Regions from separate parts of the Priestia veravalensis genome, predicted to be linked through region 1. Evidence: riboswitches for the same ligand, from Rfam matches in the RefSeq annotation. Region 1 holds a riboswitch; each other region holds the start of a gene.
The links. Region 1 has a riboswitch for S-adenosylmethionine ahead of AS180_RS08070 (MetQ/NlpA family ABC transporter substrate-binding protein). Riboswitches for the same ligand answer to the same signal wherever they lie in the genome.
Positions count from the first base shown of each region.

Region 2: another riboswitch for S-adenosylmethionine. It lies ahead of AS180_RS09440 (hypothetical protein); the one in region 1 lies ahead of AS180_RS08070 (MetQ/NlpA family ABC transporter substrate-binding protein).
Region 3: another riboswitch for S-adenosylmethionine. It lies ahead of mtnW (2,3-diketo-5-methylthiopentyl-1-phosphate enolase); the one in region 1 lies ahead of AS180_RS08070 (MetQ/NlpA family ABC transporter substrate-binding protein).

Region 1 is NZ_KQ758640.1:24,795-35,397, forward strand. It holds gene AS180_RS08020 (peptide chain release factor 3) at 1-21, shown strand, start outside; gene AS180_RS08025 (DMT family transporter) at 54-380, opposite strand; gene AS180_RS08030 (glycosyl transferase family 2) at 486-1,349, opposite strand; gene AS180_RS08035 (poly-gamma-glutamate hydrolase family protein) at 1,448-2,026, shown strand; gene AS180_RS23495 (hypothetical protein) at 2,406-2,660, shown strand; gene AS180_RS23835 (hypothetical protein) at 2,684-2,809, shown strand; gene AS180_RS08050 (zinc ribbon domain-containing protein) at 3,129-3,332, shown strand; gene AS180_RS08055 (AlbA family DNA-binding domain-containing protein) at 3,409-4,737, shown strand; gene AS180_RS22410 (flagellar basal body-associated FliL family protein) at 4,923-5,081, shown strand; gene AS180_RS23500 (DinB family protein) at 5,321-5,614, opposite strand; gene AS180_RS08065 (GNAT family N-acetyltransferase) at 5,733-6,197, shown strand; gene AS180_RS21595 (YjcZ family sporulation protein) at 6,283-6,402, shown strand; SAM riboswitch class I at 6,561-6,674, shown strand; gene AS180_RS08070 (MetQ/NlpA family ABC transporter substrate-binding protein) at 6,758-7,576, shown strand; gene AS180_RS08075 (methionine ABC transporter ATP-binding protein) at 7,589-8,602, shown strand; gene AS180_RS08080 (methionine ABC transporter permease) at 8,604-9,269, shown strand; gene AS180_RS08085 (L-lactate dehydrogenase) at 9,286-10,236, shown strand; gene AS180_RS08090 (hypothetical protein) at 10,296-10,603, opposite strand, start outside.
Region 2 is NZ_KQ758644.1:16,476-27,078, reverse strand. It holds gene lepB (signal peptidase I) at 1-449, opposite strand, end outside; gene AS180_RS09450 (LapA family protein) at 857-1,180, opposite strand; gene AS180_RS09445 (M48 family metallopeptidase) at 1,367-2,110, opposite strand; SAM riboswitch class I at 2,377-2,478, shown strand; gene AS180_RS09440 (hypothetical protein) at 2,547-2,795, shown strand; gene AS180_RS09435 (hypothetical protein) at 3,386-3,658, shown strand; gene AS180_RS09430 (hypothetical protein) at 3,655-3,930, shown strand; gene AS180_RS09425 (MFS transporter) at 4,018-5,193, opposite strand; gene AS180_RS09420 (NCS2 family permease) at 5,309-6,610, opposite strand; gene AS180_RS09415 (sensor histidine kinase) at 6,784-7,716, opposite strand; gene AS180_RS09405 (MerR family transcriptional regulator) at 8,098-8,757, shown strand; gene AS180_RS09400 (MarR family winged helix-turn-helix transcriptional regulator) at 8,947-9,387, shown strand; gene AS180_RS09395 (MDR family MFS transporter) at 9,453-10,603, shown strand, end outside.
Region 3 is NZ_KQ758674.1:10,974-21,576, forward strand. It holds gene AS180_RS15810 (carbon-nitrogen family hydrolase) at 1-371, opposite strand, end outside; gene AS180_RS15815 (pyridoxal phosphate-dependent aminotransferase) at 479-1,675, shown strand; SAM riboswitch class I at 1,772-1,879, shown strand; gene mtnW (2,3-diketo-5-methylthiopentyl-1-phosphate enolase) at 1,968-3,206, shown strand; gene AS180_RS15825 (2-hydroxy-3-keto-5-methylthiopentenyl-1-phosphate phosphatase) at 3,206-3,865, shown strand; gene AS180_RS15830 (methylthioribulose 1-phosphate dehydratase) at 3,862-4,500, shown strand; gene AS180_RS15835 (1,2-dihydroxy-3-keto-5-methylthiopentene dioxygenase) at 4,514-5,029, shown strand; gene AS180_RS15840 (sugar ABC transporter substrate-binding protein) at 5,216-6,286, shown strand; gene AS180_RS15845 (sugar ABC transporter ATP-binding protein) at 6,299-7,804, shown strand; gene AS180_RS15850 (ABC transporter permease) at 7,801-8,820, shown strand; gene AS180_RS15855 (CoA-disulfide reductase) at 8,923-10,254, shown strand; gene AS180_RS15860 (aspartyl-phosphate phosphatase Spo0E family protein) at 10,529-10,603, shown strand, end outside.

The DNA.
Region 1 (10,603 bases):
TTAGATCCATTTAATTTATAAAAGAAACGCTTGGCGGTTGCCAAGCGTTTCTTTTAATGCGCAAATGACTTTAAATTTAAAATGACAACTCCTGCAATAATTAACGTAATGCCAATGACCATTGAGATGCTGCCGCTTTCCTTCCAAATCACAACACCGATAATAGCTGTAAGGGCAGTTCCTACTCCTGACCAAATTGCGTAGGCAATGCTCAGTGGAATTTGTTGAAGAGAAGCAGAGAGTGAATAAAACGCAACTCCAAATCCAACGATTACACCAATGCTTGGCCAGAGTTTTGTAAATCCCTGAGATGCTTTTAACATGGATGTTCCAAAAAGTTCCGCTGTAATAGCAAGTGCTAGAAATAAATAGGCTTGCATCTGAATTCACCCCTCGCTACGTAAAAAAATATTTTTTACGACGTATACTGTAAGATATGCTAAATTTAACTTCGACATCTTATCATAGGATGAAAAAACTCGCTACTATTTTTTCTTCGATAGGTAATCCACAGTTTCTTGCTTTCCTAAAGCGGCATGTCCTTGTTTTTTGTTATAGTTTAATATCACTTTAATTTCATTGACTTCACATTCATCACTTAATGTGTGAAGTCCTGATAGAAAAGGAGTAAGATGGTTAGTCATATCAAATTCTGAGGCTGCGTTTTGGAGATAATCAATTGGTGGGACGTAACCCATTTTCTGATAAAACGCTAAGATGTTAATTCGCTCATAAAACATTTGAACCACTTCTTCTTGTGACATGTTGGGATAAGATAAAGAAAAAACGTTACGAACGGGTGTTTTAAGCCACTTCGTTAAGCATGTTTGTGGATTATTTACAACTGCTGTAGCACCTTTTAAATAACCCGCTAAAATGAGCGACATGAAGCCTCCGCCTGACGACCCGTAACAGGTTACGTGTGATAGGGGGACTTGTAAATTCGCTAGAATTTCACTTAACAAAACAGAAATTTCTTGAAGATAAAACCTTTCTTTTGTTCCTTGTCCCCATCCTAACGAAAGCGGACCTAAATATAAGGTAGGATCGTTATAATAAATGACGGATGCATCGAATAGGTCCATCCATGAATGGCGCTGAAAATAAGGAGGACCTTGCGGGTGCTCTTGCTTAGCACCAGCTCCAGAGCCTAACAGAATCATCTTTGAAGAGTTTTCTTTTAGTTTGATTAAAAATTCATATAATACGCCGTCCCACTCAACAGCAAGGACATACGGCATGTCATTTAATAAATCAACATCATGTAGCTGATGCTTTTTGATTGCAATTCGCGTGTAGTTTTCAATCAATTGTTTAACACCACTTTCTATATAGTAAAAAGCATTCATTCCATCTTATGAAAAATCTAAAAAAGTGCTTGTACGTTTAATGTATACTCTATGAAAATCAAGTCATATTAAGAAACAATAGAAGGGAAGTGATCGTTGTGCGAGATATATATCAAACGTTTCAAGAGCTATCTCAGTGTGAGCGAGCTGGAATTGACTATGAAATTGAGTGCATCATTCGTAAGAAAGACATTGTTGTGTTGGCGATTCATGGCGGTACAATGGAAGAGGGTACACTTGAAATGGCAAGGGAATTGGCGCAGGAGGTTAACGGGACTTTTTATGCATTTAAATGCTTAAAAAAAGAAGATCCCTTTGAACTGCATGTAACATCTACTCATTACGATGAAGAGTTGGCAAGGTCATTAGTCCATCAGTCAAATATAACTATTTCATTTCACGGTGCACGCGGTGCGGAACGAGAGATTTATATAGGAGGGCGCGATGAACCTCTTGCATCTCGCGTGAAAGAATTATTAAAACCCGGGTTTATTGTAGTTGAGCCGCCCCCTCATTTAAGAGGAGTTTCGCCAGATAATATTGCAAATGATAATACCCGCCATCAGGGACTGCAGTTAGAATTGACAGTACCTCAATATGATGAGCTGTTAACTAACGTAGAAAAAAAACAGTCTTTTATTGAATCGTTAGTAAAAGCGATTAAAGAAAGTGAATAGCATGTATACAGCGCCGGAAAAAATAGGCGCTGTATTTTTATTGCAGGATAGTTGAAAAGCGCATCTCCATATGGAAGATATGCTAAAATATAGAAAAAGAAAGTGTTGCACCTTTAATGGTTGGTTTATAAAGTGAGGAGATAAGATGAAAATTAAAACAGAAGAAATATCAGAAGTTGTCCTTGAAGTACAGTCAATGGAACGAGCCGTACAGTTTTGGTCTAATCAGCTTGGCTTTCCAATCGTGGAACAATGAGGGTATGATAACGGACAGTTTACCGAGGAATCAAATGGAGTTTGGGCAACATGGCTCTATGTTGGAGGGCCAACAAGGCTAGGACTATGGCTTCCTCGTATGTTTTCCAAAGCTGAGCAAAAGATGAAGCAGCTGAATATTTCAAGCTGGCCAAACCTTTACGATGAGGGTGGCGTTCACGTTCACTTAGCTCTCCACGTGCAGAAGCAAAATCTTGAGGGAACGCTTATATTGTTGAAGCAGGAAGGTATCGATGTGAAGATAATAAAAGAAGCAAATGAAACAAGAGTGTATTTTAAAGACACGGAATCAAATATTATTGAATTCTATACAAAATCAATGGCCGACGATTACACAAAACAAGTGATAAAGAAATAGTAGAACACTAGGGAGGGGTATCAATGAATGAACTCAATGGCTATTTGCTTGCAATGGAACACGTAAATCATTATACAAATCATGTCTGTACGTTTGTATTTGATACAAAAGAGATGCTATATGTGCTTGAGCTTGGAATTGATAGCTAGAAGGGAGCTCGTTTTGCAAAATTATTATTGGATCATAATTATGTTAGTTTTGGGAACATGTATAAAACTATGGAAAGTTATTCGTAAGAAAAAGCCACCAACAAAATTTGAGCACTTTCATAGTAAAGCTTATGATTTGGAGGAAAAAGGAATAAAAAGTATAAAAATGGAGGTAGTTCGTTTGGATTTCATATTGTTCTGTCCAAAGAAGGTAAACAACGAGTATTGTAAGAACGGAAAAATATGAAACTTTTTAAACACTATTTCGTATTACTTAATATAAATTAGATTTTTTATTTTAACAAAGGAGATGACAGAAATGAAAGAGGCGGGATGTATAAAATGTGGTGGACAGAGCGTTGGGCAAAAGGAAGTGGCAATGACAGGCACAGGTCTTTCAAAGCTTTTAGACGTTCAGCATAACCGCTTTGTTGTGGTTTATTGTAAGTCATGCGGTTACTCAGAGTTTTATAATAAAGAAGCGTCTAAGGCGTCTAATATTCTCGATTTGTTCTTTGGTTAATTTAGAAGAAATACGACTGTTTAGCCACTTTTCATCATATGGATAAGTTATATGCATATGATGAGGAGGGGAAACTGTGAGTGATTCGTTTTATTCGCCGTTCATAAATAAAGAGGGAAGAAAGCTAACGATTGCTGAAATTTGTTTCTCTGATGTAGAAGTGATGGTTGCGAAGCAGTTAGAAGAAGGGTATCAGCTTGAATTTAAGCGAGAAGTTAGTTCTACTGTGAAGAGGAAGATTCCAAATATTATTGCATCGTTTGCCAATGAAATGGGCGGGTGGCTAATATTTGGAGTTGATGAAGATGATTACTCAATCAATTTACTTGAAAAAAAAGAGTATGAGCTCTTTATTCACAACATGCTGAAGGATGTAACGAATCCAATTCCTCGTATTTTTACTCGGTTTCTATCACCTGAACATACCACAGAGTACGGCGTCTTTGTTATTTGGATTCCAGAAGGCTTGTACCCTCCTTATATGTCATACGGGAAAGTTTATCGCCGTATTGGGAGCGGAACTTCTCCAATTTCAGAAATTGATGACCGCTATCACTTGGACCGTCTATATCAAAAGTCAAAAGACCGAATGATGCGTTTAGAAGCATTTTGCACAAAAGAATTATCTATCTATAACCGAAAGGGGCTTACGCACGGCGAAGGCTATGTTCACTATGGAATGTGCAATATGTACGTCATTCCAATTTATGACTTGTACTTATTGGAACATATGGATGAAGATAAATTAAAGCAGTATATCTTATCAAAATCAAATGAACCGAAAGCTTATCCAATGTATGAAGAAATTGAAATGAACGTTCATTTACCGTTTGTTAAAGCATCATATTCTGCAGAGTCAATTATTTTTCGAAACACTGATGTTATTGACTCCTATGATAAAACCGTTGCTTGGGAACAGTTTGTTAATGGAGCGGCAAAATTTCATATTCCAATTCCATATGTAGAAGAGCTTGATGAAGTAAAATCTGTTTTGCAAGAGTGCGTACCAAGCTACAGAAATGCTGCTATTTTTGATCAATTTCAATACGTTGATGGCCATCAATTTTTAACATTGTTACTAAGCTGTCTTGGTGAGTACATTGAATGTATGACGCAGCTCAACGCTGAATTAGAAGATATGATTGTTGTAATTGATCTTGAAAACGTGCGAAATGATGTTTTGTATTTTAACCATGAGGCATATAAAGGTTTTTTAAGAGAAGAAGGCCTAGTTTTTTCTGATAAAAAGCATTATCGATTTAATAAATCTTTTCGAGCTATGAAGCTAAAAGAAAAAAACGGCGAATCTTTATTTCAATATGTTGATTATATTATTAACGCGTTTGGTCTCTCAAAAAACAAAGCTCTTCATTTTCTTATGCAATCTTTTTATCAATCAAAGTAAAAAAATGACTATTTTTTAACAATTGAGAACATTTATACATTTTCTGAAAAAGGTATGGTACCATCAAATAGAGTGAGGGGAATAGTGGTTATTCCTCAAACTCGCTTGAATAAACCTTTCAAACAAAAGGGGATGTTACAAAGGTTTATATCAGACTTTGTGAGACATAGGGGAGAGAATGAAACATGAAAAAGGTTGGGTCCATTCTGTTAATTGTGTTAGCGCTAGCAGGATTGGGAGGGGTGTGCGCTGCTTATTATCATTTCGAGCAGCAAAAAGAAGCAGTAGATAAGTTTGTGGTAAATGAAACATACATATTAACAGTAGGGGTAACACAAATATAGAGATTTTAACCAGATATACGGGTAAGCTATTCAAGAAAAAAATCCTAATAATTGTTAGGATTTTTTTCTTGAATAGCTTTTTTAATTTGTTTAATTGTTTCAACATGCATTCCCTCATGGTAAAAGTTAAACAAGAACGTGCTGCCAACGTGATCAAACGAAATGCCAGCTTTATTAGTGAACCGCTTGGCTAGCTTCAAATCATAATGAGCGGGTATGAATTCTTTAATACGCTCAGTTTAAGTCATCAGCTCTTCTTTTAGTTGAATTAAGGTAGGAGGTGTTTCCTTCCATTGAGAAGGTTTTGTTTCAGCCGCGAATAATCGCTCATATGAGGCAGGCAATTGATTTTTCTTTCCAGCAAGCTCAAAAACAAGCTTTTCTTGAATATATGCAATGTGCCCTAAATTCCAAAAAATGTTGTTTGAAAAGCCATCGGGAGTTACTAACGATTCCTGTTCAGTTACGCTTGATAAAACTTTTAGCGTAATACTTCGAACGGTTTCTAAATGATGTAATAACAATAAATTCATAAATAATTCCTCCTTTAGACTTGTTTCTTTTCTAGTAATATCTTTTAATTATAACAGGGAAACAGTCAAATACGGTGTAGTTTGCTTAACGAAAATAGTAAGAAGAAAGGGCGATACCATGTCTAGTTTACGTTTTGAAAAAATATTGCAAGTAACAAAGAACCATATTGAGTTGTTAAAGGAAGCTGATCCATCAGAAGAGGTTATTTCAGGCTATATTGAGAGAGGAACATGCATTGCAGGAAGAGCAGATGGTGAGTTAGTGGGGCTTGTTGTACTGCTACCAACAAGGCCGAATACGGTGGAAATTGTCAATATTGTAGTAAAGAAAAACATGCGAAATCAAGGATACGGAAAGCAATTGGTGGAAGAAGCTTTAAAGCTTTCAAAGCACTATGGATATAAAAGCGTAGAAATTGCAACAGGTAATTCAAGTATTGAGCAGTTGGCGTTGTATCAAAAATGTGGATTTCGTATTACAGGAATTGAAATGGATCACTTTGTTCATAATTATGAAGAAGAAATCTATGAAAATGGTATTCAATGTCGTGATATGATTCGACTGCGACAAATATTGAGTTAAGGGTACATATTTTTAGAAAATGGGCGTTTAGACAAGCAAAAGGATGATGCGTGCATACACTGAGACAGAAAGGATGGTGTATGTTATGTGTTTTTACGGCGGTTATTGTGGAGGATACGGCTATAATAAAGGCGGCAGTGGGTTTGCCTTAATCTTAGTTCTGTTTATTCTTCTTGTTATTGTAGGATGCGTTTGTTGGAATTAATAAAGAAAAGAAGCATACAAAAGGAGACTTTTGTATGCTTCTTTTCTTTAAATTAAAACTAATCTAAAAAATTTTATAAAATAAAATTAAAAAAATATTGACACTATATACAAACTACCCGTAGAATAGCCATCATAACAAAGTGAATAAAAAAGCAACTCTTATCGAGAGTGGTGGAGGGACTGGCCCTATGAAACCCGGCAACCTATCAGCAATCGTGCTGTAACGGTGCTAAATCCTGCGGTGTATCTTTATACACTGAAAGATAAGAGAAGCGGATTGGTTAAAATCGCTTCTCTTTATCTGCAAGAGGCGTTTTTTTTATGGAAAAAAAGAAAAGGGAGCGATTGACATAATGAAAAAAACAACAAAAGTACTAGGTTTAACACTGGCGTCAGCACTACTAATTGTAACGGCTGCGTGCGGAAAAGAAGAAGCAAAGACTTTGAGCACAGAAAAAATTACAATCGGAGTAACTGGTGGTCCTCATCAACAAATTAACGAAGAAGTGAAGAAGTTAGCAGAAAAAGATGGATTAGAGATTACCATTAAAACGTTTAACGACTATAATACACCGAACACAGCGCTTGATGAACGTGATTTAGATTTAAATAATTATCAAACATTACCGTTTTTAGAACAACAGGTAAAAGATAAAGGCTATAAAATTGAGGATGCGTTTAAAACGGTTGCGTTTCCAATGGGTATTTATGCAGACGGCATTAAAGATATAAAAGAACTGAAAAAAGGTGACAAAATTGCTGTGCCAAATGATCCAAGTAATGAATATCGTGCGTTAAAGCTATTTGAAGCGGCTGGAGTTATTAAATTAAAAGAAGGCGTTGAAGAAAAAGCAACGAAAAAAGACGTAGCTGAAAATAAACTGGATCTTGAAATCGTTGAGCTAGAAGCTTCACAAATTCCATCTCAATTAGGTGAAGTAGCAGCTGCTGCAATTAACACAAACTTTGCGATGGGTGCAGGTTTAACAATTAATGATGATGCCATTTTCCATGAAGAAATTGAAAACAATCCATATCCAAACTACGTTGTTGTACGTACGGAAAATAAAGATGATGAAGTTGTAAAACAGCTAGAGAAATACTTCCATTCAGATGAAATTCGTCAATTTATTGAAGAAGAGTTTAACGGCTCAGTTGTCCCAGCATTTTAAGGAGTGGTGAACGTGATTGAATTAAAGCAGACTTCCAAAACATATGAAGTCAACGGCAAGAAAGTGGAGGCTGTGAAAGACGTGTCCTTGACTATTGAAAAAGGAGAGGTGTTCGGAGTAATTGGATATAGCGGTGCGGGGAAAAGTACGCTGATTCGCTGTGTTAATCTACTTGAAAAACCAACGTCTGGAGAAGTATTCATTAATGGTGTAAGCCTAACGACTCTTTCAAAGCAGGATTTTCAAAAGACACGCCGGAAAATCGGGATGATTTTCCAGGGGTATAATTTATTAAAAACAGCAACTGTATATGAAAACATTGCAATTCCTCTAAAACTAGAAGGCATTGATAAAGAAACCATTCAAAAGCGCGCAGAGAAGTATTTAGAAATTGTCGGGTTGTCTGATAAAGTTAATCACTACCCGTCTCAGCTATCTGGCGGTCAAAAGCAGCGTGTTGCCATTGCACGAGCGTTAGCGCATGAGCCTGAAATTTTATTAAGCGATGAGGCCACAAGTGCCTTAGATCCAGAAACAACGGAAGCTATCTTGGAGTTACTATTAAAAATTAACCGAGAATTAGGCTTAACAATTTTTCTAATTACGCACGAATTAAACGTTGTTCAACGTATTTGTGATCGCGTAGCAGTGATGGAAAATGGAAGAGTCGTAGAAGAAGGAAAAGTAGTGGATATATTTACTCATCCACAGCATCCAACAACTAAGCGTTTTATTGGTTCAGAATCTGCATTTAATCTTCCAGAAGCTTTAAAAACAGAATATCGTAAAACTGGTAAGCTTGTATCACTTTATTTTAAAGGAAGTGAAAAGTCCAATGAACCGGCGCTTGCGATGGTTTCACGCAAATTTGATGTATTACCAAGTATTTTAGCCGGTGGAATTGAACAGTTAAAAAATGAAACGCTTGGAAAGCTGCTTGTTCATTTAAGAGGAGATAAGGAAGCTTATGAAGAAGCAATCGGATATTTAGAAAGTGAAGGCGTTATTGTAGAGGAGTGGAAATAAGATGGCTGAATTTTTTGTAGAGTGGGGAGACGTTATTTGGGAAGGCTTCCTTCAAACGTTAACCATGACAAGTATCTCATTAGTTATTGCCATCTTGATTGGTTTACCGCTTGGGATTTTACTTGTTGTAACTAGACAGGGTGGACAGTCAGAAAACAGATGGTTATACCAAGTTCTGAACTGGATCATCAACATTATTCGTTCGATTCCATTTATTATTCTATTATTCTTCATTCTACCATTTACTAAGCTTATTGCTGGAACAACCATTGGTGTACAAGGCGTAATTGTTCCCCTTGTGGTTTATACCGCACCTTATATTGCAAGATTAATGGAGTCTGCGCTGTTAGAAGTTGATAAAGGAATAGTGGAAGCATATCAATCAATGGGGATTTCAACGTCAAAAATTATTTGGTACGTTGTTGTAAGAGAAGCGCGTTCTGGTATTATCTTAGGATTAACTATTGCAACAATTGGTCTCATCGGTGCTACTGCAATGGCAGGCCTTGTTGGTGCTGGTGGGCTTGGAGATATCGCCTTTCAATATGGGCATTTACGCTTTGAACCAACAGTGATGTACACAACTATTCTCGTATTAATTATTATGGTACAGTTGATTCAATCGTTTGGTAGCCAGCTAGCTAAGAGATTAAAAAGAGAAGGGTAAGAGAGGTAGGTTGCTCATGGGAAGGAAAGTTGGAATTATTGGATGTGGCAATGTTGGCTCAGCGACAGCTTTTTCATTAGTTAATCAGCAAGCAATAGAAGAATTGGTACTTGTGGATTGTTTAAAGGAAAAAGCGGAAGGTGACGCGCTTGATTTACAGGATGCAACTGTCACAGCGTCTGGGTTTACAAACGTATATGCAGGTGGATTGGTCGATATTAAAGATGCAGATGTGATTATTATAAGCGTTGCCGGTCCAAGACCTCAAAAAGGTGAAACGCGGCTTGATGAACTAAAAGCAACTGCACCTATTATTATGGAAGTAGTTACAACTCTAAAAGAGCTTGGTTTCTCAGGCTGTTACGTTGTAGCCACAAATCCATGTGATGTTATTACATACCATGTATGGAGTTTGTCTGGATTGCCAAGAGAGCGTGTAATTGGAACAGGAACTTTATTAGATAGTTCACGTCTTCGGCGAGTTGTTGCAAATGAACTCAAGGTAAAGCCACATGACGTTCATGCGTATATGCTTGGTGAACATGGCGATTCGCAGTTTGCACTATGGTCACATTCAACAATTTTTGGACAAAAACTAGAAGATTACTACCAACATGAGCAGTCTATTTTAGATAAAGAAAAAATTGAAAAAGAAGTGATCAAACTAGGTTTTGAAATCTATTGGCTGAAAGGAAATACGGAATTTGGTATTGGAAACGCGATTGCACAGCTAACCAAAGCCATTGTCAGTAACGAACGAGCTGTTTTTCCAGTTTCTACGATATTGCAGGGAGAGTATGGCTTACATGACGTAGCTATCAGTATTCCATCTGTTATTGGAAAAGGAGGAATTGAGAAACGAATTCCTCTTCATTTATCACTAGAAGAACATCGTAAGCTGGAATATTCAGCAAACATTATTCAAACAGCAATTTCTGAAATACGTTCTCAAAAAATACAGCACTAAAAAAGCACGCTTTTCTGAAAAGCGTGCTTTTTAACGATAGCTTGTCGTACATACATAACTCATACTAAATAAAATAAGGTTTTTGCCTGCTCCGTCTTTTTGAAAATTTCTATGGTTGTAACAAGCAAAAAGATAAAAGCAACACTAGAGGCTAAAAGGGAAATACGCAAAAATAAACGCTTTCTCTTTAACAGCCGATAAATAAAGAAAAGCATGATCCCAATTAACACAATACAAGCAATACCAAGTTGGATAGAGAGCTTTGCTAATTCATCAATGGTTTCTTTAAATAAAAGTAGCCCTTCGTTGTTAAGCTTTGTTTCAGAAATATTTGTTTTTTCTTCATGGTTTAATACGCCGATGTCCC
Region 2 (10,603 bases), on a different contig from region 1:
CTACGGTTGTCTCCGAGTACAAGGACGAATCCATGAGGAATGATGCCGTCATTTACGAGTTCTTCGGTAGAGAAGTTTTCAGTGAAGCGTTCGTATGTCGGGATATGCTGTAGGTATTTATGTAAGTGAGGTTCACTTACTTTTTGGTTATTAATATAGAGCTGGTCATCAATGTATTCAATCTTTTCGCCTGCAACACCGATTATTCTTTTAACGAGGTACTCGTCTTGGTCATGAGGAGAGTGAAGGACGACGAGATCGAAGCGTTGATAGTTGCTTAGTTTATTAATAATAATACGGTTGCCTTCTTGAAGCGTAGGATTCATAGAATCTCCTTTAACGGTATAAGGCTGAAAGAAATACTGTTGCACAATAAGAGAAAAGAGAAGTGTTCCGAGAATGATGGAGCAATAGATTATGATTTCTCGTTTTATGCGAGTTTTTCTCAATATAAGAGCACCTTCTTTTTTTAAGTGAATCGTTTTGTTAAATCAAATAGAAAGAATAAAGAACAGAATTGATTGTACCATTGTTAGCTAAAGATTTCCATTTGTATATGCGTGTTATTCATATTTTCATAGGAGGGAAGACGCATGCAATGGGTCGTGATTTTCACTCCGGATTGTTCGCTTTCCACGTGGCTCGCGCCTGCCTTCCTCGTCATTGCGTTTCTGCGGGGTTTCAAGCCGTCTTGGTAATTCCGTAGGAGTCAAACGTTTCCCATTTCACTCACAGGCTACTGACATAGCTAATACACCCTTTATTATAATAATTGGTTATAAGGGGTAAGGAGGAAAAACAAAAAACCCTGCCCTCCCGTAGTGTTGGGAAAGCAGGATTTTAGTATATCTCTATATTAAGCTGATGGTTCACCTTGTGTTGATAAAGGTTTTTCTAGATCAGCTTGTGGTTCTGAGTGAGTGGCTAGTTGCGTTTCTAGTTCGGCAATTCGTTTTGTTTGTTGCTTGTTTTTACTTTTAAGCTGAGTGATTTTAACAAAGCTTAGTGAAGCAGCGACGACACCACCGAATACAGCCGATGTTAAAATAATTAAAATAAGTGGCCAGTCTTGTGAGCCAAAGACATAGTTAAATTGAACTGGCTCATTGTTGATGACAGCTAAGATAGCAATAATAAGAGCGAAAATAAGACCTAAAATGAAAAAGCTTTGTCCTTTCATTAGGTGCACATCCTTTCTGAAGATAGATAAAGGAGCAAAATTAAATTTTATACTACCTTTACATATACTTAACCTATATTATTCAACTATAAACATTTTTTATTATAATTAAGTTTTAACAAAACACAATATGCAAAAACACCCGTCCTTTGTGTAGTTTAGGATGGGTGTTTTGCTGTTAGCTGATTAGAATGCTTGTAAGCTATTTTCTTCTAACCATTGTTTACGCTCTGCTGCATCTTCAAATAATGAGTCTGCATCTGTAAATTGTGAAGCAATCACATATTCAATTGTTGTTAATGGTGCTAGAAGTAGACGCCAGTTCAATACTAGCTCACCGTTTTCCATCGTTGCATATGTATCTTGCAGTTCCTTCCACGCTACAGAGTCAGGTGCATCTGCTGCTTGTTTTTTCACTGTTTTTAGTGCTTCGCTGAATTTTTCATTTGCTCGTCCTTGGTACCATTCTGTTAAAAGGTTTTGAATTCCCTCGTTTGTTTCTTGTTCAGACCAGGATGATGGCACTGTTGCGATAAATTTAGCACGGAACGTCATCTCAGGTTGCTCCACATTATCACGAATGATGTTTAAGCGGTACTGACGACCTAAATACGAAAATTTGTCATCGTTTTCAAAAGATGACGTCTTTGCTTTAGGTGCAGCTGGCGTTTTGTTCTCAGTTTTTGCTTTTTCGGCTTTTTTAGCAGCTGGTTTTTTTGCTTCGGTTGGTTGATTACCACCGTTAAGTTGTTTTAAAATCCAAGTCGCTTTACGAGAAATAACAGAGCGAACGTTGTGCTCGTTTAAGCCTCGTGGGATAATTACGGTTACCCCTTCATTGTCACAAATTTGGACCGTAATATCGGTTTTATTTGGAACGACTTTAATTTTGTAGTCAATTGTTTGATTGCCAATTTGATACGTATACATATAGTTTTTCGTGCTCCTTTCTACAAATCTTCATTTTATAAGCAAAGGTAGAGTTTGGTCAAATGAAAGAATAATCAGAAAATTATCCAAGGATTTAATTAAAGAATTACATTACGTTTTTTTTGTTAGTTTTTACGTAAAGAAAGGAAAATATTCTCGCTTTACTATGCATAGGTTAAAAAGAGTGACAAAACTGAAAAAAAGAAAAATTTAAAAAATACTCTTGCTAAATAGGAGATATTTGGTATAATGAAATCTAATTTAAAAAGTTATCACGAGTGGACGAGAGATCTGGCTCTATGACTCCACAGCAACCTACCAACGTAAGGTGCTCCTACCAGCAAAGCATTAGCTTTGGGTGATAAGACGGGTGAAAGCTCATTTTGCATCTAAAGCAAAATGAGCTTTTTTGATTTTATTAGAAGGAGAGATACGGATGACACAAACGATTATAAAGAATCATGAAGAAGTGTTAAACGATGTATTAAATCAATTGAAGGAGATTAATGATTTTACCTGTAGAAAGCTTGAGACGTTTTACGAAATTGTAGTAAAGAGCGGAAGGGATACGTATGCCATTGGAATTGACTGCAAAGTTATTGAGGGCTACACAGAAGAAGGTTTAAAAGAAGCTTGTATAGCAAAATTAAAGCGAGTTGGATGGCTGAAAGGTACATACGCTTAAGGTTGTATTCATATCAATTGCAGTCTTGTCTATAATCATGATAAGATGCTTATCTTCTCTCTTTTCTTTTTTCGTTGAAAAGAGATGATATTTGTCGAAATTTTTACACAAAATAACCGTTACAACTTGGTTGGAATTGTGGTAAGGTATAAAACAAGAATATTCTAACAATTTTAAAAGGAGGCTGAACATGGAGCTGTTAATTGAACATGGAAATGACGAAGGTAGCGAACAATTTATTGATCGCGTACTAGACTTCTTAGAGGACGACGAATAAAAGCCTAGAAGATTGCTTCTGGGCTTTTATTCGTCGTAAACGTAAATGTATTGTAAAAGAGAAAAAGAGCTTATATTGAGTCAGAAAAGCATTATAAGCTTAAGGGTTATTTTATTAAAGATTGCTAAACTTTCGCCATTTCCCCCTTCACGTAATGAAATCTTATGGTATTTACTTTTTAATTTGAGAATGTGCTATTTTCGTCAATTTTATTTCCAAAGCAATAAAATTGACGAAAATGGTAATTTTTATGTTATGGATATATAGGAAATTAATTGTAATGGATGTAGAATTAAAAAGGAGGGGGAATTATATGAACGAGCTTTTTATAGCGGTGTTAGCACTTTTCTTACTATGTTTATCAGCATGTAGCAATTCACGGGAACAATTAGTGAGGGAGTTTAGTAAATATAAAGAATTAGAAGGATTAGACGTTCTGTTACAAACAACTCCACAACCTGTTGCAAACTCTTTATTAGCTTTTTATGAAACAATCGATCATAAATTTGGAGTGGTAGAATTTGATGGAGATAATAACTTAAAATCGGAAAAGAGAATTGAAAATATTACAATAAGTACACGGTGAAATTCTTAGATGATAAAGAGGAAGCAGTATACATTGAGCAAGTTGAATTTTATAATGTGACGTTAGATGAGCTTTTGAAAAAACAGTCAAGCACTGAACAAGTAGCTGAAGATAAATCAGAGAGCGAACTATATGAAGAAGAGAAAGAAGCTGATGATTTAAAAGCTCCTTCTGATCGCGGTTTCGTTGTTGGCCTCATCTTAATAGTGAGGAGCGTCTTTTTAGATGTGGGTGTGCTTTCAATTCAACTATACTGTTGGTTATCGGTTTAGGTACTATGGTGTTTTATGATGAAATCGTCCAGGTATTTCAAGCGATAAGAAAAGACTTTAGCCAAAAAAGCTAAAGTCTTTTCTTAGTTAAGAGCTAGGTGTTATTTCTTTGGGTGAATAGTCGAGTTCAATATGACGTTGAAGCAGAAGGAGCGCACCGAATGTTAATACAGCTCCAATTAAAAATGGATACATGCTGTTCAGTTCAAAAGCAAAGGCTCCCATCAGAGGCCCGAAAATCCTTCCTAAGCTATCCATTGATGAATTAATACCTGAAGCTGACCCATAGCCGATATTCGTTTTAAGGGTAATCAGAGCGAGTACACAAGGGCGAATAAGGGCATTGCCGGCTGTAAAGATGCAAAGGAAAACCGTTGCGTTAAATAAATTGGATGAAAATAAAATGGATGCAAATCCGACCGCTGAGACAATTAAACCAACAGCAATTAGCTTTTTCTCATTTCCTTGCTTAAATCGCTGTAAAACCCCGCCTTGAATAACAGCTTGCGTAACGCCACTGGCCATAAACATCCAGCCAATCATGGTAGGGGTTACATCAATGCGTTCGATTTGAAAAAATTGAAAAGTTGCTTCAAGGCCAGCTAGCGTAAACGTTCCAAAAAAGGAGAGTAAATATAAATACTTCATTGCGCCTTTAAAATCCGTGTTGAAATCTTGCAGCGTAGTTTTCTTTTCCTGAGAGACGCTTTCTTGCTGGAGCGATTCCGGTAATGCAAAGAAAGCATAGGTCGTCATAATTAGTGCCAATATCCCTGAAATGGTAAATGGGAAAAATAAGCTCACGGACGATAACAGTCCACCTAATGCTGGTCCAAAAATAAAGCCAAGCCCGATTGTCATTCCTAAAAGGCCCATTGCTTTTGTGCGATTTTCTTCCGTGGTAATATCAGAAGCGTAAGCGAATGCACATGGAATAACCGCTCCGGCAAATAAACCTCCAAGAATACGTGATATGTACATCAGAACGAGTGAGTCATTAGCGAATGAAAAAATAAAGAAACTAGCGCTAAATCCGATTAAGCCCGTAAGAAGAACGGGTCTTCTACCTTTTCGGTCAGATAGACTTCCCCAAAATGGAGCGATCAAGAAAGATGCGATAGAATAACTTGCCATTAAGAGTCCAAGGTTAACTGAGCTAGCTCCAGTTATGCGAATGACTTCTGGCACAATCGGAATAATAATGCCGAATCCGACAAAAATCATAAACATGATAAACATAAGCGTGCCAAGCTGTTTTTTCATATGAAGCTCCTTTCAATGAAGACGTTTTCTGTATATTCAGTATACCAAATAACGAAAAGGATTCCACTTAAATCCAACGTATCTCAAATAAAAAAGCGATGCATAAGCATCGCTTTTAGTGTGGTAAAAACACAAGTTGATATAAGAATAGAACAGCAAATACATAAACAAGGGGGTGAACCTCTTTTGCTTTACCTTTTACAATCTTCATTAGTGGATGTGAGATAAAACCTAGCGCAATTCCAGTTGCAATGCTTGATGTCAGAGGCATTGTTAAAATAACAAGAAACGCAGGGAATGCTTCATCAAATTCGCTCCAGTTAATCTTTGCAATAGAGCCCATCATTAAGCTACCTACAATAATTAAAGCTGGAGACGTAATCGCTGCAATGCCTGAAACGGCGCTTACAAGCGGGCTAAAGAACGCAGCAATAATGAATAAAAGAGCTACGGTTACGCCAGTTAAACCTGTACGTCCACCTGCAGCAACACCAGCTGAAGACTCAATGAAAGCAGTTGTTGGACTTGTTCCAAACATTGCACCAATTGATGTACCAAAAGAATCTGCAAGAAGAGCTTGGCGTGCTTTTGGCATATGGTTATCTTTCATTAATCCTGCTTGTTGTGCTACACCAATCATCGTACCTGTTGTATCAAAAATGGTTACCAGTAAGAAAGAAAATACAACAGCATACAAACCGTGCTGAATAACGTCACCAAACGCAGTTAGCGGATTGGTAATTAGGAGTCCTTCTGGTAGAGAAGGGGCAGACACAAACCCTTGGTCAAATGAAAGCTGACCTGTGAAAAGCGCGATAACGGCTGTAATAAGCATACCGAAAAACAATGCCCCGTTGATATTCATTGCATATAGCGCAATGGTAATGGCCAATCCCACTAAAGTGAGTACAACGCCAGGAGATTGAAGATCTCCTAAGCCTACAAGGTTGGATTCGTTTGCGACAATAATACCTGCTGAACGAAGGCCGACAAAGGCGATGAAAAGGCCAATACCAGCTGTAATTCCATGTTTTAAGTTGCCTGGAATGGCTTCGATTAATTTCTCACGAAACGGCGTGAGCGACAAAATAACGAAAATAATACCTGCGACAAACACGGCCGCAAAAGCAATTCTATAATCGATGTTACCGTGTGAACCGACAACAGAGTATGCAAAATATGCGTTTAATCCCATACCTGGCGCAATTGCAATTGGATAATTGGCGGCAAGTGCCATCCACAACGTACCAATAACGGCTGAAATGATGGTTGCCATAAATACTTGATCAAACGGTACACCTGCATCTGATAAAATTACAGGGTTTACAACCACGATATAAACCATTGTTAAAAACGTAGTAATTCCAGCTAAAACCTCTGTTTTAGCATTCGTGTTAGCTTCTTGTAACTTAAACATAAGTACCTCCAAAAATAACGAACATTAAAAGCAACATGATATATAATATTCGTTTTTAGAGATAAATGCAAGCCATTTAATTAAAAAAGAATATTATTTTACCTATGATTTCACAAGGTGGACTTTTGCCAGCGTGTATCATTAGTTTGTACGATTGCTAACAAATTAAAAGGCTATACAACAATTGGAAATTTCAGTTTAACGGTTAAACGCTGGTGGTAATAAAGATAATCCAGATAGCCGTTAGAGTGCCGAACTAGCTCATGAATGACAAATGTCCCAAGTCCTTCATGGCTTCCTGATTTGGTGGTTTTGTTAAACTGTTTGAATAGTTGATCCTGCAGCTCATTAGAGAGTGGAGGTGTGGAATTGGTCACTTCCAGTATATAAATTCCACTTTTAACTAGAGATTTAATACAAATATACTTCTCGTCTGTGCACCGTGCCGCATCAAAGGCATTTTCCAAAAGGTTTACCAATAGGTTCATTTGATTAAGCTTTGTGATAGGAAGCTGTGATAACGGGTTTTCAAACTGAAAGACTAGCTCAATGTTATCTTGGGCTGCTTGTTGTTTCCATTGATATAGCATGGAAGCGATATGTCCGCTTTCGCCTTGCATGTATGTATTGGTGTTCTGAAGTGCATCCACATATTGCTGCATATATGCATTGGCTTTTTGATGTTGCTTACTATCCATAAGGTAGGACACGGCGCTAATATGCTTCATAAAATCATGTCGCTCAGCCCGAATTTGTTGGAATACTTCATTTACTTTTGAGAGTTCAGCTGATGCTGCAAGTTCGCGTTTACTAATCGAGAATAGGTAATTATGTACGCTTGCGATTTCAAAGTAGTACATCAATAGCACAGCCAGTAATAGTAGGAGTAGTAAAGGTGAGTTAGTACACCACATGCCGCTGACTATACAAATTGAGAACGTGCATGAAATCCACGAAATAGGATGGGTAAAAGAAACTCGTTTCATGTACACATATACGCTGCTCCACATGACTGTACAGATAAATATGATGGTCCAAGTGGATAATGGTTTGAAGAGTAAAACAGCTGTGGTACATAGAGCTGTTATTAATAAGAGATATTTCATACAAACAAGCTCCTTTAGAAGTAATGTCGCTGTAATAGGTCTAAGTTTCCTTTCGTAATAAGTGCCGTTTGATTGGTTTGTTGAAACGAAATGGAATAAGAGTGTTTCGTATGTAATTAAAACCAAAAATGTAGAGGTTCAGCTTCCTCCCCGCGAAAAGCGAGTGTCCGTAGCGTAATAGAACGAGCTTGTTCTTACAACCTAGTGATGTTGAAGAAATAATGTTTCGTCTTTGAGAAGGGATTATTTCGTTATGTTGCAGCTCCTTCTTTGTTGAATTCCCACTTTCTTTGCCGAATTCCTTCTAGTTTTGTCACGAATGAAGGGAATCTTTGTTTCGTAGCGAAGTTGCTAGTATAACAAGAAGATGGAGGGATTACGATGGCAATAAAAACGCTTGACGTGGCCAAACAGTTAGGAATTCATCCGAGTACGGTTTTGAAATGGGCAAAGCTTGCAGACATTGATATTCAACGAAATGATGCTGGACACTGGGAGTTTACAGAAGAAAATGTTACGAAGCTTGAGGAGTTTAAGAACAATCGGAATCGCCAAGCGGTTGTGAAAGTGGTTGAAGCAAGTGATGATCGCATTGAGCAGCTTCAAAAACAAATGGATGAACTTTATGAGAAGTGGTCAGCTCATGAAGAAGTGGCGGCTTCAGTAGCGGTTGATGATAAGGACAACCAAAAGCTACATGATGTAGAAGCTCAGGTATCTGTACTGCAAGAAAAGCTTGAGGCTTATCAGTCTGCAAAGCACAAAGAAGTAGAAGAGCCTAATCAAGAAATGCAACGGCAAATTGACCAGCTATTAATGCGCTTAATTGAAAATGAAAAAAGAACGGAAGAAAAAGCAGGAGAAGTGGTCACGTTTCAGCTTCTTGAGCACCGAAAAGAAATTGATCAGTTAACGAAAAAGATGATAAAGCTCCAAGCAAAGGTAGAGGAATTTGAAACGCGCTTAAAAGACAGTCAGTTTGCAGCCGCGAAAAAGCCTCCAAAATGGCGCACGTTTTTAACAGGATTATTTACGTATTAGACATGCTTACGCTTATCGCAAGCATGTTTTTTTTATGGCTTTTTTTCTGAAAAAAGAAAATACTATCTTTTAGGAAGTTTTATCTTGACGATAAGCATGTTTATTTGATAAAACTATTTTAGTTAACTAAGTGAAATAAATATTTTATTAACTTTTTAATCATATAAGTAAAAGGAAGGAGTGTGTATAGTGAAAGAACGTCATGAGCTTCTCCATGAAATGGAGTTGTTGTTTCGCAGTGTATTTCGTCAGCTTCGACAAGAAATTAACAGCGTATTTGATTCGGAGCTATCAACTAATGCTTTTATGATTCTTCGCATGTTAAGAAATGAAGGTCCTCAAAAATCAACGGACATTTCAAAGCACCTGCAGGTATCCGCTAGTCATATTACGGCTTTGACGGATTTGCTTTTATCTAAAGGGTATGTGGAACGGAAAAAGTCAGAGGCAGATCGAAGAATTGTTGAAATTGTCATTACTGAAAAAGGGCATGCTATATTTGAGGAAATTGAAGCAAAAAAAAGAGCATATTTTTTTGAACGGTTTAACGATTTTACAAATGAGGAAATTCAAATTATGAATACATTATTTCAAAAAATTGATCGTTCTGCGGAGCGACAGTCAAACTAAGAGACAGGTACGCCGAAAAAATGATTCACTAGGTGAATTATTTAGTTACCGAAAGGAGTAGACATATGGAACATTTAGAACATCGAAAAAAAGTAGCCATTATGATTGCAATTATGTCAGCAATGCTGTTTACAGCCGTAAACCAAACGATTGTGGGTACTGCATTGCCACGTATTATTGCTGAGCTACAGGGAATTGAGTATTATAGCTGGGTATTTACAAGCTTTATGTTAGCTTCCAGTATCACAGCTATCTTAGTAGGGAAGCTTTCAGATATTTACGGACGCAAGCCGTTTATTTTAACAGGTATCGGTATTTTCATCATCGGTTCACTATGTGCAGGTTTTTCAAATACAATGATTCAATTGATCATCTTCCGAGCTGTTCAAGGCCTGGGTGGAGGTTTAATTATGTCGACTGCATTTACAGCAGTTGGAGATTTATTTACGCCGCGTGAGCGCGGTCGTTGGCAAGGGTTACTAAGCTCAGTCTTTGGTTTAGCCAGTGTATTCGGTCCAACACTTGGCGGTTGGATTGTTGATAATGCGAACTGGCACTGGGTTTTCTGGGTATTCTTACCGTTTGGTATCGTTGCATTCGTTCTAATTTGGATGCTGTTTCCAAGCGTTGAAAAACGAGAAGGTGAAAAGGTCGACTATGCGGGTTCACTATTCTTAACAACAACCATTGTACCGCTACTACTAGCGTTCTCGTGGGCTGGTTCTAAGTATGATTGGGTGTCAACACCAATCATCAGCTTGTTTATTGGAACCATTGTATCGTTAGCTATTTTTATTATGGTCGAGCGAAAAGCAAAAAGTCCGGTATTACCACTTCACTTATTCCGTAACAACATCTTTACGCTCTCAAACGTTGTTGGGTTTATTTTAGGTGCTGGAATGTTTGGAGCAGCGATGTATATTCCGTTCTTTATTCAAGGTGTTATCGGTCGTTCTGCAACGGCGTCTGGATTGATTATGATGCCAATGACGCTTGCGATGGTACTTGCAAGTACGCTCGGTGGACAATATATTACGAAAACAGGTAAGTATAAAGGTTTAGCAATCATTGGCTTAGCTATCATGTCAGCAGGAATGTTCTCACTGTCAGCAATGAATCAAGATTCGACGTCAACAAACGTAATCATCAACAATATTTTAGTGGGTTTAGGATTAGGAATGAGCTTCCCAGTATTTACGCTAATCATTCAAAATGC
Region 3 (10,603 bases), on a different contig from region 1:
AATAAGTGCTCATTCATCAGCTTAAATAAGTGTAGCTTGTTATATTGCGAGACCTCCTGGCCTTCACGATTAAAGACATACATTGTATTCGTAACGCCGCTTTTTGTTTTCTTAGCAACTGATCCAGCGATGATGTTCACGCTGTGTGTTTTGGCGAAAGCAGAGAAAAAGCTAGTCGCTTGCTTACCTTCTGAGTCCGCGATAGCGTCGAGGTTCTGTAAATCATAAGCCGTATCAAAAAGTTCTGGCAGTATAAGAATATCTGGAGATTCAAACAGTGCTTCCTTCATTTTTTTTTCAGCATGCTCGTAATTTTTTTTAGGGTTTCCAAATGCAAGATCAAGTTGCAAACACGCTACTTTTAAGCTCATTAAACTTCACCATCCTGATTTATTTTATAAAAATGACTTTACAAGTTGACTATTACAATATATTATTTGTGACTAGAATTTCAAGAATTTTTTGAGAAGGTGTTCACATGAAGCAGTTTGAACAATCAGAACTATTGAAGAGTTTACCGAAACAATTTTTTGCATCCCTTGTTAGCAAAGTTGCAAAAGTAATAAAAGAAGGACATGATGTGATTAATTTAGGGCAAGGAAACCCAGATCAGCCAACGCCCCCTCATATTGTCAAGGCACTTCAAGACGCGAGTGAAAATCCAAACTACCACAAGTACTCACCGTTTCGCGGACAAGCTTTTTTGAAAAAAGCGGCAGCAGCGTTTTACGAAAGAGAATACGGTGTCCAGCTAAATCCCGAAAAAGAAGTCGCTATTTTGTTTGGAGGCAAAGCTGGGTTAGTAGAAATTCCTCAGTGTTTACTTAACCCTGGAGATACAGTTTTAGTGCCCGACCCAGGTTACCCAGACTATTGGTCAGGAGTGGAGCTAGCACGAGCGAAAATGGAAGCTATGCCCTTGAAAAAAGAGAATGATTTTTTACCAGTTTACGAGGAAATAAGCGAAGAAGTGAAGCAAAAAGCTAAGCTCATGTTTTTAAACTACCCAAATAATCCGACCGGCGCAGTAGCTACGGCATCATTTTTCGAAAAAACGGTTGAATTTGCTCGCCAGTACGATACGTGCATTGTACATGACTTTGCGTACGGCGCAATTGGGTTTGATGGTCAAAAGCCCATTAGTTTTCTGCAAACTCCAGGTGCCAAAGAAGTGGGCATTGAAATTTATACGCTATCCAAAACGTATAATATGGCGGGGTGGCGCATCGGTTTTGCTGTTGGAAACGAAAGCGTTATTGAAGCGATTAATCTTTTACAAGATCACTTATTTGTAAGTGTATTTAGCGGAATACAGCAAGCAGCCGCGGTTGCTTTACTAGAGTCACAGAACTGCGTAGATGAACTAGTCGAACGCTATGAATCTCGTCGCCAGGTTCTCATTCATGGACTGCGTGAAATCGGATGGGACGTTGAAGCCCCACCAGGGTCGTTTTTTGCGTGGTTGCCGGTTCCAAAAAGCTATACATCAGAAGAATTCTCTGATTTGTTACTTGAAAAAGCACACGTCGTTGTTGCTCCTGGAATTGGGTTTGGTGAATACGGAGAAGGCTATGTGCGCGTAGGTTTATTAACCGATGAAGATCGACTGAAAGAAGCGGTTGATCGAATTGCTAAATTAAATTTATTCAAAAAATACGTTGACAATTCTTTTTGAGTTGGCTTAATATGTAAGAAGTTGTTGATTCATAAACACATATTTTTGATGAATACGATTAGCGTGAAAATCGATTATACAATATAAATAGCAATTTTCTTATTAAGAGTAGGTGGAGGGACTAGCCCTGTGAAGCCCGGCAACCGACTTAACGTTTTGTTAAGCACGGTGCTAAATCTTGCAGCAGTAGCTGAGAGATAAGAAGAGAGCAAAAAAGCCTCTTCTTTCTCACAAGAAGAGGCTTTTTTATTTCGTAACGATGGGAAATTTACAGCAAGGGAGTTTGAAGCAAATGAGTGAAATCGTTGCAAGTTATTTATTACATGATGAAAAAGGAAACTTTGAAAAAAAAGCAGAAGGCATTGCTCTAGGCTTAACGGTAGGTTCTTGGACAAATCTACCTCAGCTTGAGCAGGAGCAACTTAGAAAGCACAAAGGGCGCGTAGTTGACATTACGCCACTTGAAGACTGCGATCGCGTCAACAATTATTTAGAGCAAACGACAAAGCAAGCGATTGTGAAAATTGGTTATCCGCTTTCTAATTATACAAATGATTTACCTGCTATTTTAGTTACTGTTTTCGGAAAACTATCATTAGACGGAAAAGTAAAATTATTAGATTTAGAGTTTTCACAAGAAGCATTAGCCGCTTTTCCTGGCCCACGCTTTGGAATTGAAGGGATTCGTGAGAAACTAAAAGTGTACGATCGTCCTCTTGTAATGAGTATTTTTAAAGGTGTAATTGGGCGTGATATGGATTATTTAACGGAGCAGCTTCGGGCACAAGCACTTGGAGGTGTCGATCTTGTAAAGGATGACGAAATCCTATTTGACAACGAACTGACACCGTTCGAAAAGCGTATTACAGAAGGGAAAAAAGTTCTTGATGAAGTATATAAAGAAATGGGTCATCGTACGCTATATGCCGTAAATTTAACGGGGCGTACATTTGATTTAAAAGAGAAAGCTAGAAAAGCAGCGGAGCTCGGAGCCGATGCTCTATTGTTTAACGTGTTTGCATATGGACTAGATGTGCTACAAGCTCTTCGTGAAGATGATGATATTAACTTACCAATCATGGCTCACCCAGCAGTAAGCGGTGCGTTAACACCATCTGAATTTCATGGATTCTCAAATTCTCTTTTGCTAGGAAAATTACTTCGTCTTGTTGGAGCAGATTTTTCACTATTCCCATCACCGTACGGCAGCGTCGCGATGCCGCTTGAAGATACAGCTGGAATTACGTACGAGGTAACAAGACCGCTACATACCTATAAGCAAACGTTCCCGGTTCCATCAGCAGGTATCCACCCAGGCATGGTTCCGCAGCTTATTTCCGATTTCGGTGTGGATAGCATTATTAACGCAGGCGGAGGCGTACACGGTCACCCAGATGGAGCAGTCGGTGGAGGAAAAGCATTCCGTGCAGCAGTTGATGCTACGCTTGCTGGACAGCCTTTAGAAGATACAAATGACGAAGCGCTACAAAAAGCACTTGAGCTATGGGGAGCAGTGAAGGTGAAGGGGTGATGAACGTGAAGATTTTCTGTGACTTTGACGGTACGATTACAAACAGCGATAACATCATTGCTATTATGAAAAAGTTTGCTCCAAGTGAGTGGGAAGCTATCAAAGATGATGTGTTGGCAGAGCGCGTATCGATTCAAGAAGGCGTTGGCAAAATGTTCTCTTTACTGCCAATCTCTTTAAAGGAAGAGATTGTATCATTTATTTTATCAACTTCGGAGATTCGAACAGGATTCGAGCAGTTTGTGCATTACACAAAAGAAAAGGATATTCCGCTATATATTGTCAGTGGAGGAATTGACTTTTTTGTTGAGCCAATGTTAGACGGCAAAATAGATAAAAAGAACCTTTACTGCAACGGCTCAGATTTTTTAGGGCAAACGATTAAAATTACGTGGCCTCATACATGCGATAGCCACTGTGAAAATGGCTGTGGCTGCTGTAAGCCGTCAATTATACGAAATCTGGTAGATGACAAAGATTTTATCATCGTAATTGGAGATTCCATTACGGATTTGCAGGCAGCAAAAATGGCTGATTGCGTATTGGCACGTGATTTCTTGCTTCAGAAATGCAAAGAGTTACATTTACCGCATCGGCCGTTTGAAACATTCCATGATGTCATTGAACATATTAACGAATTATCGGAGGTGGAAGTATGAGTATTTTAGCACAGCAGCGTTTACAAGAGATTGCGGATGTAAAAGAAGAACTTGCACAGCGAGATTGGTTTTTTGGAACGAGTGGTAACTTATCGATTAAAGTAAGTGAAGAGCCAACAACCTTCTTCGTATCAGCTAGTGGAAAAGATAAGCGAAAGCGTACAAGTGAAGATTTCTTACTTGTAGATAGCAATGGGAAAGCAGCGGAAGAAACACACTTGAAACCTTCCGCTGAGACGCTTTTACATGTTAAGGTTTATAGTCATACAAACGCTGGGTGCAGCCTGCATGTACATACAATTGATAACAACGTCATTTCTGAACTATATGGTGACGAAGGAAAAGTAACGTTTAAGGGGCAAGAGATTATTAAAGCACTCGGTATTTGGGAAGAAGATGCAGAGGTTACCGTTCCGATTATTCCGAATTATGCGGACATTCCGACGTTAGCTGAAGTCTTTGCTGAATATGTAACGGCGGATCAAGGGGCTGTTTTAATTCGTAACCACGGTATTACCGTATGGGGGGAAAATGCATTTGAAGCGAAAAAAGCGCTAGAAGCATACGAGTTTTTATTTAGTTATCACGTGAAAATTCTTTCACTAAAGAAATATAATCAATCAACACTTACTTAAGGGGGAGTTACATATGGCAAACGTTCGTTTACATGCAACAGATGCACGCATTGAAAATCAAGAAGAGGTAGCAAGTTTTTTAGCTAATAATGAAGTCATTTATGAAAATTGGGATATTACAAAGCTACCTGAAAATCTGCGTGAAAAATTTAATTTAACAGACGAAGAAAAAGAAGAAATCTTAGCTTCATTTGATACAGAGATTAGGGATATTTCTGAGCGACGAGGTTATCAAGCACAAGATGTGATTTCGTTATCAGATACAACACCTAACTTAGAAGAGTTATTAAAAAACTTTCAGCGTGAGCATCACCATACGGACGACGAAGTTCGTTTTATCGTCAGTGGACATGGTATTTTCGTCATTCAAGGAAAAGACGGTTCATTCTTTGATGTCGAGTTAGAGCCAGGTGACTTAATTTCTGTTCCAGAAAATGTGCGTCATTATTTTACACTAATGGAAGATCGCAAAGTAGTAGCCGTTCGTATTTTTGTTACAACAGAAGGCTGGGTGCCAATCTACGAATAAATTGAGATTGTAGACAAGGAAAAATAGCAGGATGTATGCGTGGTTAACGCAAGAAAATGCCGCTTCTCTTCTTGATGAAGCGGCATTTTCTTAAGCAATAAAAGCTTTAAGTCGGCGCTTGCTCTTCATTGCGCTAGGAATAATTCTTACTATTTTTATGAGAATAGTAATAGATGGAGGAAGAAGATGAAATATGTAAAAAAATGGTACAGCCCATTTATTTTATTGCTATTTGTCCTGTTCGTTACGGTTGGATGTACAAACGAACAGCCGGATATAAACGCGGCAAGTAAGCCACAAGTCAAAGAAGAACAAAAGACAGAGGCGAATTTCACAGCAAAAAACGTTAGTAAAGATACGAAAGTCGCTCTTATTGCCGAGTTTACGACGGGAACGCACGCAGCCCAGTATATTAGCGGTGCAACAGCGGCTGCCAAAGAACAAGGTATTCAGCTTACCGTGTCAGATGCCAACAACGATCAGTCAAAAATGGCAGCGTATTTAGATACGGCAATTAATCAAAATGTGGATGGTATTATCATTAAGCACGGTCGTTCTGAAACGTTGGAACCTGGCGTGAAGCGTGCCGTTGCAAAAGGTATACCCGTTGTTGCATTTGATGTTGAGCTAGATGTAGACGGCGTAACAACGATTGATCAAGATGACTATATGTTGGCGCTGCAAGGCTTAAAGCAAATGATGCAGGATATTAATGGCGAAGGAAAGATTGTGTACATTTTTGTTGGTGGTTTTGCGCCAATGGAAAAGCGAAACACCATTTATGAAGCAATGCTAGAACGTTATCCGGACGTAGAAGAAGTAGCGCGATTTGGAAACGCTACATCTAATACATCGCTAGATACTCAAACAAAAATGGCGGCTATCTTGAAAAAATATCCAAACAAAGGCGACATTACAGCCGTATGGGCACCTTGGGACGAATTCGCCAAAGGAGCTACGCGTGCAATTAAAGAAGCTGGCCGAGATGAAATTAAAGTTTACGGCGTCGATTTATCGGATGAAGATCTGCAGATGATGCAAGAAGAAAATAGCCCATGGAAAGCATCAGCAGCGGTAAATCCAGCAGCAATTGGTGAAAAGCAAGTGGAATTTGTTCTGCAAAGAATTGCTGGACAAGACATACCGAGATATTACTCGTTTAACCCAACGCTCATCACTCAGGATGATTTACCTGATGCGCCTATTAATATGGACCAAGTGGGTGAGTTTGTAGAAGCTTGGAATCAAAAAGAGTAGAGGAGAAGGCAGATGACGATCGAACAATTAGAAATGAAGCATATCGCAAAGTCATTTGAATCATTTCAAGCGCTTCAAGATGTGAGCTTTACCGTGAAAAAAGGCGAAATCCATGCTTTACTGGGAGCAAACGGTGCAGGGAAAAGTACGCTGATGAAAATATTATCTGGAGCATACTCAGAATATACCGGGACCATTTACAAAAATGGTCATTCTGTTACGCTTGGTTCTCCAAAAGACGCAAAAAACTTAGGTATTGCAATTGTTCATCAAGAAGTCGATGTCGCGCTTGTACCATCACTAACGGTGGCAGAGAATATTGTGCTGGACCGCCAAACAAGTAAAGGTAGCCCTGCAATTGTTAAGTGGAAGCAACATGATACTGAAGCGAAAAAGGCGCTTGCTATGCTGGGTTCAACGTTAAACGTTAAAAAGAATGTATCGGAATTAACGCTAGCAGAAAAGCAGCAGGTATTACTCGCTCGTGCGATCTTACAAGATGCGGAATATATTATTTTGGATGAACCAACAGCACCGCTAAGTCAACATGAGACAAAGCGTTTGTTTGAAGTTGTGACGAACTTAAAGAAAAAAGGCATGGGTATTATTTATATTTCTCATCGCCTTCAAGAAGTTAGCGACCTATGCGACGTTTACACCGTTTTAAAAGATGGAAAGCATGTTGTGACAAAAGCAATTGTGCAATCTACAATGCAAGAAATGATTACATTTATGCTAGGGAAGCAAGTAGCGCAGGAGTCGGTACGTGAAGAGGTAGCGGTGGGAACTGAACTGCTTCGTGTGGAAAAGTTGTCTTTGCCAAACGTACTACAAGATATTACCTTTCATGTTAAAGAAGGTGAAGTTGTTGGCATTGCGGGACTTGTCGGTGCAGGGAAAACAGAGCTATGTCGAAGCTTATTTGGTCTGGAGAACAAAACAGCGGGTCAGCTATCAATGCGCAATCATCCGCTTTTAGTAAATCGCTCTCCTCGTTACTATATTAAAAATAAGCTTTCTCTCATACCAGAAGAAAGACGAAAAGAAGGCATTTTAGTAGACGAATCGATTGTACTTAATTTGTCACTTCCAAGCTTAAAAGATTTTACGAAATGGTCTTTTGTACAAAAGCGAAAACAAAAAGAAGCATCTCAGAGTGTTGCTGCGAATGTTGGTGTTAAAGCCTCGTCTGTTGAGCAAAAAGTAAAAACGCTAAGCGGTGGGAATCAGCAAAAAGTAGCTATTGGTAAATGGCTCTTAAAAGAGACCGATGTATATATATTTGATGAGCCAACAAAAGGAATTGATATCGGCTCCAAACAGGAGATTTTCTCAATAATGAATGAGCTAACTAAACAGCAAAAAGGCATTTTATATGCAACTTGTGAATTTGATGAACTGGTCAACATGGCTGATCGAATTTACGTTATGTATAACGGGAAAATTGTAAAAGAACTATCGAAAGCAGAAGCAACGTATGAACAGCTATTTTATTACGCGTCTGGAGGAACGGTATGAGTGCAGAGTTAGTGAATGAACAAGTAAAAGCAAAGAAACAAACAGGACAGCTGATGGAGTTTGTCACAAAATACGGTACGGTAGTAGCCATTTTATTAGTCACCATCTTTTTTTCAATTGCTTCACCCAATTTTTTAACTCCAGGAAACATCAGCGATATTTTACGTTCGATTTCAATTGTAACGCTTATCGCATTAGGTGTGACAATTTCACTGACTGTAAATGGTCTTGATTTATCAGTTGGCTCGACGGCTGGGTTAGCAACCATTCTATCAGCATCGATGCTTGTGTTGCACCGTCAAGAGCTGCTAGTGGCATTGTTGATTCCTATTTTAGCTTCACTTCTTGTAGGGCTTGTGAATGCATTTTTTGTCGTGAAAGTTAAAATTCCTGATATTTTAGCCACGCTATCAATGATGTTTATTGTGCAGGGAATCTTGTTAACCTATACGAAAGGATCGGCTATTTATACGAATATGCCTTTAGAAAGTGGAGAGCGTGCACCTGGAATCTTTATTCCTTCTTTTTTAGCCTTAGGACAAGGACATGTTTTGGGAGTTCCGGTGCCAGTAATTATTATGCTCCTTGCTGTCCTCGTTGTACATATTTTCTTCACGTATACAAAATACGGACGATTCTTTTATGTAACGGGTGGAAATATGGAAGCAGCGAGGCTTTCAGGAATTCCAGTCAACCGCTACCGCATGTATGCCTATGTGTTATCTAGCTTACTAGCGGGGATTGGAGGAGTTGTGTTAGCAGCGCGAATTGGGGTAGGAGAAGTGAATGCAGGAGCTCCTTTTCTAATGGATGCCGTTGCCGCAGCCTATATCGGCTTCTCTGTATTTGGAGCAGGTAAACCGAATATTATTGGCACGCTGCTAGGGTCTATTTTAATTGGCGTTCTCTTAAATGGTTTAACGATGTTAAATGTTCCGTATTATACACAAGATATTATTAAAGGAACGGTTCTTGCAGCGGCTTTAGCTCTTACATACTATCGTTCAAAGAAATGATTACGGTAGATTGCACGAGATGACTTTGTCATCTTCGTGCAATTTTTTTGTTTGAAATCGGGCAAAGTAAGGGAAATATGCAAATAAAAAGGAGGCTATAAAATGAAGCGAATTATTGTAATTGGAGGCGTTGCGGGTGGTATGAGTGCAGCATCTCAGCTGCGTCGCTTAGATCAAGAAGCCGAAATTATTGTATTTGAAAAAGGCCGAGATGTTTCATATAGTGCATGCGGTATGCCGTATTATTTATCAGGTGTTGTGAAAGAGCAAGAAAGTCTTATCGCTCGAACAGTTGATGAGTTTAAAGAGCGTGATATCACGGTTCAGCTTCAACATGAAGTAAAAGAAGTGAATCACATAAAGAAATATGTTGTTGTACATAATCATCAAACAAATGAGTCACAAGAAGTGTCGTACGATGAGCTTATTATCGCAACGGGAGCTTCAGCTGTAAAGCCACCCTTTATGATTGATGCTCAAAATGTTTTTTCATTAAAGACGTTAGAAGATAGTACGAACATCCATCGTTATTTAAAAGAAGAAAATGTACAAAAAGTTGTGATTATCGGCGGTGGATATATTGGAATGGAATTAGTAGAGACCATGCATCTATTAGGAAAGCAAGTGTCTGTTATTGAGCGCGGGAATCATATACTATCCATGTTTGACGAAGAAATTGCTACACGAATACAGGGCGAGCTGAAAAATGATATTGCTTTTCATGTCAATGAAGAAGTAGAAGAGTTAATTGCAGACCGTGAAAAAATAACTGCGGTTCGCACCAATAAAAATACGCATGAAGCAGACCTTGTTATTGTAAATGTGGGAGTGAAGCCAAATACATCTTTTTTAGAGAGAAACGGCATTCGAATGCTCGAAAACGGTGCGATCCTCATTAATGACAAAATGGAAACCAACGTTCCGCACCTTTATGCAGCAGGTGATTGTGCAAGCAGCTACCATCTTGTGTTGAAAAAGCCAGTTCATTTTTCACTTGGTACAATTGCTAATAAGCAAGGGAGAATTTTAGGCGCAAACCTAGGAGGAGAAGATAAACATTTCCCAGGTGTCATTGGTACCAGCATCCTAAAAGTTATGGATTTAGAAGTTGCTAAAACTGGAATTACTGAAAAAGAGGCAAAAGCAGAAAACCTTCAATATAAAGCGGTTACGGTAGACGCTTATAATCATACGCCGTATTATCCAGATGCAACAAAAATGTTGGTTAAACTTATCTATGAAAAAGATACACATATTATACTAGGAGCACAAATTATGGGTAAGTCAGAAGCAGCCAAGCGGATTGATGTGTTTGCAACAGCCATTACGGCACGGCTAACAACCGAGCAATTAACCATGCTAGATCTTAGCTATGCTCCGCCTTTTGCTACCGTTTGGGATGCGGTTCAAATTGCTTCTCAAAAAGCGACATAATCAGAGGCCGACGTGAATTTATCACGTCGGTTTTATCGTCTAAAGGAGACGTTGCAGAATTTGTAGATGCGTTGTCATATTTGCATGTTTTGTCGAAGAGGAATTTTTTTCTAAAATTTAAAGGTTGAGAAATCAACGTTGATAACGCTTTCTTTCTTTAGGCTAAAAAAACTTTATAAGAAAAATGTCTATTATTGCGACTCTATTTACATATTTAGTAGAATTTGTAATAATGCGTTATAGGCTAATTTTTCTTTTAATAGGAGAGGATCTTGTGTTTGGTTTAAAAAAGCAAAGTAAATCAGAAGCGTTATTTATACAAATTGTGAGGAAAAGACAAAAAATGGTG